2 regions of the Mesorhizobium sp. L-2-11 genome follow, and region 1 is predicted to be linked to the other one. Evidence: riboswitches for the same ligand, from Rfam matches in the RefSeq annotation. Region 1 holds a riboswitch; the other holds the start of a gene.
The links. Region 1 has a riboswitch for cobalamin ahead of JG739_RS21825 (ABC transporter ATP-binding protein). Riboswitches for the same ligand answer to the same signal wherever they lie in the genome.

Region 1 (4,671 bases):
GATACTGGCCGCGCCCTCAGCTGATCTGCTCCGAGGCCGCAACTCAAAGGCGATTGCGAATGAGCATGGTGACCACGAAGAAAGCGCCGACCGAACTGGTGATGATGCCGATCGGCAGTTCCTGCGGCGGCAGCAGCGTGCGCGCCAGAAGGTCACTGGCAAGCAGCAGCACCGCTCCGAACAGGGCGCAGCTTGCAATCAGGCGCAGATGTAACGGGCCGGCCAGGGACCTGGACAGATGCGGGATCATCAGCCCGACGAAACCTATGACACCTGCGACCGAGACCAGGATCGCCGTTGAGAAGGCAGCGACGAGAAACGCCGTCCTGCGCATCCGCACAACCGGCACGCCGAGGCTTTCGGCAGCATTCTCGCCGGCCAGGAAAGCGTCGAGCTTGCGATGGTTCCACAGCGCATAGGCAAGAATGGTGCCCGCGCCAAGAGCAGCCAGCCCGACATTGTCCCATCGCGCCAGGCCGAGCCCGCCCATCGTCCAGAACAATACCGAGTGAGCGGCGCGCTGGTCTCCGGCGAAGACGAGATAGTTGGTCAGGGCGATGAACATGAAAGAGACGGCAAGCCCGGCCAGTATCAGCCGTTCGGGTCCTTGCCCCCTCACCCGCGAAACCAGCAACAGCACGATGCCGGCCGCCAATATGCCGCCGGTGAAGGCGGCAACCGGCAACGTCCAGATGCCGAAATGATCACCAAAAATGGTGATGACGGAAACAGCACCCGCCGCGGCGCCCGAGGACAGGCCGAACAGGAACGGATCGGCGAGGTCGTTGCGCGTTACCGTCTGCAACAGCGTGCCGATGACGCCCAGCCCGGCGCCGACACAGATCGCCATGATCGTGCGTGGCAGCCTGAGATCCACGACGATCTTGGCAACCGGGATCTTGGCAACCGGGATATTGCCGACCGGGCCGGGCACGAGGTTTCCGTCCAGTCCGGCCGCATGTCCGAGCGCAGCAATCACGTCGCTCAACGCTATGACCGTCGATCCATAGGCGATCGACAGCAAAGCAAGAGCGGCGATCGCTGCTGCCCCTGCTGCCATGGCCAATTCGAATGCCCTGTGGCGCAAGCTCAAAAGGCTTCCGGGTGCATCGCCCTGGCGATCTTGGCGATCGCCTCGATGTTGGCTGGTCCAGGCGTCAGCTCGGCATAGCGGAGCGCGACGAAGCGCTCGTTCCTGACCGCATCGGTCTCCTTCATCGCCGGATGGACCTTGAGGAGTTCGAGCAGTTTCCTGTAGCCGCCGCCGTCCTGATAATCGAGCAGGATCAGGAACTGCGGATTGCGGGAAGCGACCGTTTCCCAATCCGTATTGCCCCAGCTCGTCTGCATGTCGGCCATGATGTTGTCGCCGCCGGCAGCGGCGATCATGGCGTTGGGGATCGCGAACTTGCCGGATGTGAACGGTTTGTCTTCGCCGGAATCGTAGAGAAACACCCGCGTTCCCTCGCGGTCGCCAATCTTCGCCATGATTTCGGCGAGCTGCGTTTTCCAGCCCGAAACAAGTTTTTTCGCCTCGGCTTCCTTGCCGAAAATCTTGCCCAGCTTTTCGATGTCGCCATACAGCAGGTCCATCGAAGCGGCGGGGCGGTTGGTGTCGAGATGGACGCAGCTTTCCGTCAGCACCAGCGTCTTGATGCCGTGCGGGGCCAGCGTATCGGGCGTCACCTCGCCGCCCGGCTTCATGCCGTAGTACCAGCCGGCGAAAAAGAAATCGGGCTCGACAGCGACGAGATTTTCGAGCGTCGGATACTTTGGCGCAAGTTCCGGGATCGCGCCCTGCTCGGCCTTGAATTCCGGACCGACCTTGTACCATCCGGTGATGCCGGTCAGGCCGACGATCGACGGTTGCAGCCCCAGCGCGAAGGCCATCTCGGCCATGTTCATATCCTGGATGACGGCGCGCTTCGGCGCGGCGTCGAACGTCAGCGGCGTGCCGCAGCTGTCGACCGTTACCGGGAAAGCGAAGGCGGTCTGGGCAAGCAGGAGGGAGGTAAAAGACAGTGCCAGGCGTTTCACGAATGCTGCTCCTTGGTTAAATCAGGGAAGGCACGGTTTGGAACGTCGAACACCGTGAGTTCGCGGTCTTCGGTCGGATGGCGCAGCCGAAGCACGTCGACGCCGAAAATCTCGCGGATCAACTGCTTGGTCAGCGCCTCGCGCGGACCGGCGAACGCCTGCAGGCGGGCAGCGTTCATCACCGCGACCCTGGTGGCAAATGGCGTGACCAGCGACAGATCATGCAGCACCGCCACGACGGTCATGCCAAACTGCGATACGAGTTCAAGAAGTTCGCTGCGGGCGCGCGGATCGAGATGATTGGTCGGTTCGTCGAGGAACAGGATTTTGGGCTCCTGGGCGATGGCGCGCGCCAGTTGGGCGCGTTGCCGCTCACCACCGGACAGCGAGCCGATCGTGCGGCCGAGCAGCGGCAGCAGGCCGGTTCTGCGAAGCGCTTCGGCGACGATGTCGCGTTGCTCGCTTCTGCGTCGCAAGCCGGCATGCGGGACCCGCCCAAGCCCGACATAATCGATTACGGCAAGCCGCGGATCAGGCTGATCGGTCTGGCCGACGACAGCCATGTGCAGAGCCCGCTCGGCGGCCGAGAACGTCTCCAGCCGGCGCCCGCCAAACCTCACATCTCCCGCGCTTGGCCGCAGCGTACCGCACAGCATGCGCAGCAGCGTCGTCTTGCCGGCGCCGTTTGGGCCGATGATGGCGAGGCGGTCGCCCGCCGCCACCGAAAGGCTGACCGCACTGACCAGGCGCTGGCCATTCGCCGTCGCGTTCAGTTCACGCGCTTCAAGAAGAGGCTGGGAGGCGTCCACTTACCGTCACTTTCTCCAATGGCGACGGAAGGAAGCGAACCGGCCGACAAACCGATGTCCACGTCTCCTCCCGGCACACCCCGTCCGGTCAACTCATGCTGATGGCAGGTCTCCTGGCTCGCGGGTCCTTGCGCCATCCAGCCTTCCCAGCCTTGCCGGCCAGTGGCATTTCGGATTTTGCTCGCCGCTTACAGTTGCGGGGGCAGCCACGGCCTCCATCCGAAGATCTCACCGTGTTCCCTTTTCACCCCTTGCCTTTCGACTCGGGGACCATCACCTTTCCACCGTAGATTTCCGCCGACCGCGTCGCAATGGTTTTGATTGGGCTCGCACCATGATGCGCGGTCGTTCGCATATGTAATGATATTACATATCAAGCGCTACTCTCTGCTGTCAACACCGGCATACCTGTGCTCCGGTTTTTCCCGGATGCCCAATTCAACGACCTTTCAATGGACCAGCGTGGAAGAGGTCGGTCGCCAAAACATCGGAAAATTTTCAGAATCCGATCGGGATTTCAGCGTCCAAAAAGCCGAATGAAAGCGTGCTGGTGAACGGGCCAATTGACCCCATGTTTTCGCGCCAGGGCGCCCGGCCCGTCTCCAGTCAAGGATCATTGCCGGCTGTCGCGCCCGTTCCGGCGCCGGCCGCAACATGGATAGGAGACAACATGACTGCCGCATTCCACAGCAGGTTGAAACATGGCCTCGTCGGCGTATCGATCGCGGCGCTCGGCTGCGCCGCTGCCGTCACCTGGTACGCCGCCAAGGGCGAGGCCGCGACTGCAAAGCCGGATGTGCCGGAAGCGAAGCTGGTCAAGGCCGTGACGGTGAAGCCGGAACCGCAGGCAGACAGTCGCATCGCCATCGGCGAAATCCGCCCACAGCGCGAAAGCGACCTCGGGTTCCGGCTCTCCGGCAAGCTCGTGCAGCGCACGGCAGCAGTAGGCCAGATGGTCAGGAAAGGCGAAGTGCTCGCCCGGATCGAGGACCAGGATTATCGCAACCGCTTGCGTAGCGCCGAGGCCGATGTCGCGGCGGCGCAGGCCGTGCTGGTCGAGGCGAGTGCCGCAGAGGTCCGCCTCGGAGCACTGCTTGCCAAAGGCTTCACGACGCGCGCCAGCTATGATGCGACGTTGAAGAACCTCCGCTCGGCGCAAGCCAAGCTGGACTCGGCAAAGATTGGCTTGGAGATGGCCAGGGATCAGCTCGCCTATACCGAACTGCACGCGGATTTCGACGGCGTGGTGACGGCGACTGGCGCTGAGGAAGGCCAGCTCGTCAATGTCGGGCAGATGGTCGTGCGCATCGCCGATCCGCAAGCCCGCGACGCCGTCTTCTCGATCGCCGAGGCAGCTTTCTCGAATGGCCGCAGGGCCGGGCATCCGCCGGAGATCATTGTCTCGCTGCTCAGCAACCCGGCGATCTCGACATCCGGCGTCATCCGCGAGGTGTCGCCGGTGGCCGATGCCGCTACCCGCACCTTCCAGGTGAAGGTTTCGCTGCGCAACGCCCCGGATGAAATGCGCTTTGGCAGCAGCGTCGCGGGCCGTGTCAACGAATCCAGCGCGCCTGTCGTGATGCTGCCGGGAAGTGCGCTGTTCGACAAGGACGGCAAGCCGGCCGTCTGGATTGTGAGCGCTTCGTCGGCGGTCGAGCTGAAGCCAGTCGTCATTGCCCGTTACGAGACCGAGCGGGTCGTCGTCAGCAGCGGCCTGGCCGAAGGCGACGTCGTCGTAACCGCCGGCATCAACCGGCTGCGCGAACACGAAAAGGTTCGCATTGCTGCAGGAGAAGCCAGATGAGCCCGTCACAAACGAAAGTGC
Region 2 (4,671 bases), 1.7 Mb from region 1:
TCTTTCTTCTGCGATTCTGCGGCAGGGGGGGATGGCGCGAGTGTCGCTGCCGGGCGATGTGGTGACCTGGGCGGCAGCCCGTCACCAGACGCTCAGGCAGATGCTTTCCGACCAGCGTTTCAACAAGGACTGGCGACAGTGGGGGGCGCTGCAGGACGGCGAGATTCCCGAGGATCATTCGCTGATCGGGATATGCAAAGTGGACAACATGACCACGGCGCACGGCGCCGATCACCGGCGCTTGCGCGGCCTGCTGTCCAGCAGCTTCGCGCCCAGTCGTATCGCCTTGCTGGCGCCACGGGTCGAACAATGCGTCGATCGACTCCTGGCCGAGATGGCGCAGCGCGGCGGCAGTGCCGATCTGATGAGCGAGTTCGCCGCTCCGCTGCCCACCAACGTGATCGCCGAACTGTTCGGTTTGCCGGACGAACAGCGCGAAGAGATCGTCGCGCTCACCTACAGCCTGGCCAACACCTCCGCCACAGCCGAAGAGGTGCGACAGACGCGGCAGCGCATCCCGGAGTTCTTCCGTCGCCTGATCGCGCTCAAGCGGGGCCAGCTCGGCGATGATCTGGCTTCGGCCCTGATCGTCGCGCGTGACAAAGGCGAGCTCGTTTCCGACACCGAGCTCATCGACATGCTGTTCATGGTGCTCTCTGCGGGCTTCGTGACCACCGCCGGCGTCATCGGCAATGGCGTGCTGGCATTGCTGACGCATCCGCAGCAACTGCACTTGGTGCGCAGCGGCCAAGTTCCGTGGTCACAGGCGATCGAGGAGATCCTGCGCTGGGGCAGCTCAGCGGCCAATCTGCCGTTCCGCTATGCCACCCAGGACGTGGAGATCGACGGATGCCTGGTCCGCCGCGGCGATGCCGTCCTGATGGCGTTCCATGCGGCGAACCGGGACGAAAAGGCCTTCGGTCCCGGCGCCAACAGGTTCGATGTCACCCGGCGGCACAACCCGCATTTGTCATTCGGCGAGGGGCCGCATTCCTGCCTGGGCGCTGCGCTGGCGCGCCTGGAATTGCGCTGCGCCTTCCCCGCGCTATTCGGGCGGCTGGAGGATCTGGCGCTGACCATCGCTGCGGAGGACGTCGTCTACATGCCGTCTTACGTCATTCGCTGCCCGCAGCGCCTGCCGGTCAGCTTCCGCCCTTCCGTCGCTTAGAGAGTGCGGCATTCACCCCGGATTCGGTGATTCTCGGTTCGCCGGGGTGGCTTGTCTCGCACGAGGGGGGCGAGCATGCCCGGTTACGCACGATCGTGGCGCCGGCCTTCAGCAATCGCAGGGTGAAGCTGCTCGCGCAGCAGGTCGAGGCGATCGCCGCGCAGTTGTTCGAGACGCTGGCGGCCCAGCCCCAGTCCGCCGACCTGAGGCGCCACCTCTCCTTTCCGCTTCCGGACATGGTTATCAGCGTGCTGATGGGCGAGTGCGCAAGCACGCTGAGCGAAGCCGAGCGGGAACAAGTACCGGGATTCCCGGCTGACCGTGACGACCTGGCCCGACTTTACGCCCTTTGAGCCCGGCGACCTCGATCTCATCCGGCGTCGCCGATGGGGACAAGGATCTCTCCGAGCCTGCACTGATAAGAGGCGGCATCGTAAGCGGCTTTGGGCGAAAGAGACCGATCAGCGCAAGGGCATTATTCGCATCATCACATAAACATCTCGTTATATGTATTGACAAGGAGCGAAGCTGCTGTGATTGTGCGCATGTCGTGGTTCTCCGCGCGGCACTGCTGTAGCGGAGCTAAGAGGGAAGCCGGTGCGATGCCGGCGCTGCCCCCGCAACTGTTAGCGGCGAGCCAAGCCCATTGGTGTCACTGAGGCGAACGGCCTCGGGAAGACGGGCAGAGGCTTTGACCCGCGAGCCAGGAGACCTGCCACGACGAACAACGTCCACGGGCGGGGTGTCTCGGTGGCCGCGGTAGCCTGGCTTCGTGCCGCCTGCTCGCGCGTTCCTTGTCCCCACGCCCCAACCATCGGGGTATGGCATGACTGTCTCTCAACAAATTCCAGTGGCAACGCTCGGCGTGCCGCGTATCGGTCGACGGCGGGAACTCAAATTCGCGCTTGAAAGCTACTGGTCCGGAAAATCTCCCGCTGCCGACCTGCTCGCGACGGCGAAGGCGCTACGCGCCGCCAGCTGGAGGGAGCAGCACGATCGCGGCGTGTCGAAAATCCCGTCCAACGATTTCTCGCTTTATGACCATGTGCTCGACACCGTCGCCATGGTCGGCGCCGTGCCGGCACGATACACCTGGACTGACGGCGAGGTCCCACTCGATACCTATTTCGCCATGGCGCGCGGCAACCAAGATCAGGCCGCTGATTGCGGACATGCCGGTGACGAGCATGCGGCCAACGGGCATGGCCTTGCCGCGATGGAAATGACCAAATGGTTCGACACCAACTATCACTACATTGTGCCGGAACTTACCGACGATCAGAGCTTTGCCCTCTCGTCGGCGAAACCGGTCGATCATTTCCTCGAGGCCAAGGCGCTCGGCATCCACACGCGCCCGGTCCTGCTTGGACCGGTTACCTTTCTCAAGTTGGCGAAGTCACCTGAGGAAGGTTTCAACCCTATCGCGCTCCTGCCACGGCTGCTGCCCGTCTACGAGGAGCTCCTGCGGAGGCTGAAGCTCGCGGGAGCCGATTGGGTGCAGATCGATGAGCCGGCGCTCGTGGTCGATCTGGTTCCCAATGAACGGGATGCGCTCCAATTCGCCTACTGCCGGCTGTCAAAAGCAGCACCGGAGTTGAAGATCATGGTCGCTACCTATTTCGGATCGCTGGGAGACAATCTCGAGACCGCAACTTCTCTGCCCGTGGCGGGACTGCACGTCGATCTCGTGCGCGCTCCAGAGCAGTTGGAGACCGTCGGCCGGCTCGCGCAAAAGGAACTTGTCCTGTCGCTCGGACTGATCGACGGCCGCAACGTCTGGCGCGCGAACCTGCCTGCCATACTTGACCGCATCAAGCCGATCGTCGCCGGCTGGCCGTTGGACCGCGTGGAGATCGCCCCGTCCTGCTCGATGCTGCATGTGCCGATCGACCTGGACATGGAGACGGCACTCGATGCGGACGTGAAATCGTGGCTCGCCTTCGCGGCGCAAAAAACCGACGAGCTGGTCGTGCTCGCCCGTGCCCTGGCTGAAGGCCGGGACGCGGTCGCCGCCGAACTAGAGGCGTCGGCTGAGGCTGCCGCCGTTCGCGCGACATCCGCTAAGGTGCATGATCCGCTCGTCGAAGGACGGGTCGCCAGCATCAAGGTCGGCATGACGCGCCGGAAGAGCGCATTCGACGTGCGCTCCAAGCTTCAGGGCGACACGTTTGGCTTGCCATCCTTCCCCACCACGACGATCGGCTCCTTCCCGCAAACAGCCGAGGTTCGCAAGGCGCGGGCAGCCCATGCCAAGGGCGAGCTGAGTTACGTCGACTATGAGGCCTTCCTGAAAAAAGAGATAGAAGCCGCCGTTCGCTGGCAAGAAGAGATCGGACTCGACGTGCTGGTCCACGGCGAATTCGAGCGCAACGATATGGTGCAGTATTTCGCCGAGCAGCTCCGCGGCTTTGCCTTCACGCAGCATGGGTGGGTGCAGAGCTATGGCTCGCGCTTTGTGCGACCCCCGATCATCATTGGCGATGTGTCGCGACAAAATCCGATGACACTACACTGGTGGCGATACGCCCAGTCGCTGACGCCAAAGCCGGTGAAGGGCATGCTTACCGGCCCGGTGACGATCCTCAACTGGTCCTTCGTCCGAGACGACCTTCCGCGCTCAGCCGTCTGCCGCCAAGTCGCGCTCGCCATTCGCGATGAAGTGAGCGACCTCGAAAAGGCCGGCGCCAAGATGATCCAGATCGACGAAGCCGCACTGCGCGAGGGCTTGCCGCTTCGTGAGGCCGACTGGGAAACCTATCTCGACTGGGCCGTCGAATGCTTCCGGCTGGCTTCAACGGCGGTTGGCGATGCGACCCAGATTCACACCCATATGTGCTACTCCGAGTTCGGCGACATCGTGGACGCGATTGCTGCAATGGATGCCGATGTGATCTCCATTGAAACCTCGCGCTCGCAGATGGAACTGCTCGATACGCTGCGAACCTTCAAGTATCCGAACGAGATCGGTCCCGGCGTCTATGACATTCACTCGCCGCGGGTCCCGGAAGTGGGCGAGATTTCCAACCTCATCATGCTTGCTCGCGATCGATTGCTGGATGGCCAATTGTGGGTGAATCCCGACTGCGGTCTCAAAACACGCAGATGGGAGGAGGTCCGCCCTGCCCTGATGAACATGGTGGCTGCGGCACGCGCAATTCGGGAAAAAGCGCAGACGGCGTAGGGCTCGGTGACACTCGCCGGCGGTGAGCGGCAACGCCACACACCGGGCATCCTTGGGGGAGTCTATCCGGCGCGCCCAAGGCAATCGCGCTGCCGGTGACGAAGCGCCTCGGCAAGCTTGGCCTGGCCGCGGCCCTTGTTACGGCGCGTCGAAGTCAGCTTTCCAGACGCCGCCGTTGGCTGGCGATCGAAGGAGGCTTGGCCTCAAATGAGCCGGCCAGAAACGAGACGGCTCACCGCCAGCCAGTTTCGGATTATTCCGTATTGGGATCATCCAGTGTCACTATCGTCTCCCCGACCTTGGTCGCCGAACCCCCCGGTCC

Region 2: linked by a shared signal. The riboswitch ahead of metE (5-methyltetrahydropteroyltriglutamate--homocysteine S-methyltransferase) and the one ahead of JG739_RS21825 (ABC transporter ATP-binding protein) in region 1 are both predicted to bind cobalamin.

What each region holds. Positions count from the first base shown of each region.
Region 1 is NZ_AP023257.1:4,549,458-4,554,128, forward strand. It holds gene JG739_RS21815 (FecCD family ABC transporter permease) at 44-1,060, opposite strand; gene JG739_RS21820 (ABC transporter substrate-binding protein) at 1,090-2,037, opposite strand; gene JG739_RS21825 (ABC transporter ATP-binding protein) at 2,034-2,846, opposite strand; cobalamin riboswitch at 2,933-3,136, opposite strand; gene JG739_RS21830 (efflux RND transporter periplasmic adaptor subunit) at 3,517-4,650, shown strand; gene JG739_RS21835 (FAD-dependent monooxygenase) at 4,647-4,671, shown strand, end outside.
Region 2 is NZ_AP023257.1:6,214,472-6,219,142, forward strand. It holds gene JG739_RS29565 (cytochrome P450 family protein) at 1-1,168, shown strand, start outside; partial or broken gene JG739_RS29570 (cytochrome P450) at 1,174-1,428, shown strand; cobalamin riboswitch at 1,703-1,902, shown strand; gene metE (5-methyltetrahydropteroyltriglutamate--homocysteine S-methyltransferase) at 2,019-4,349, shown strand.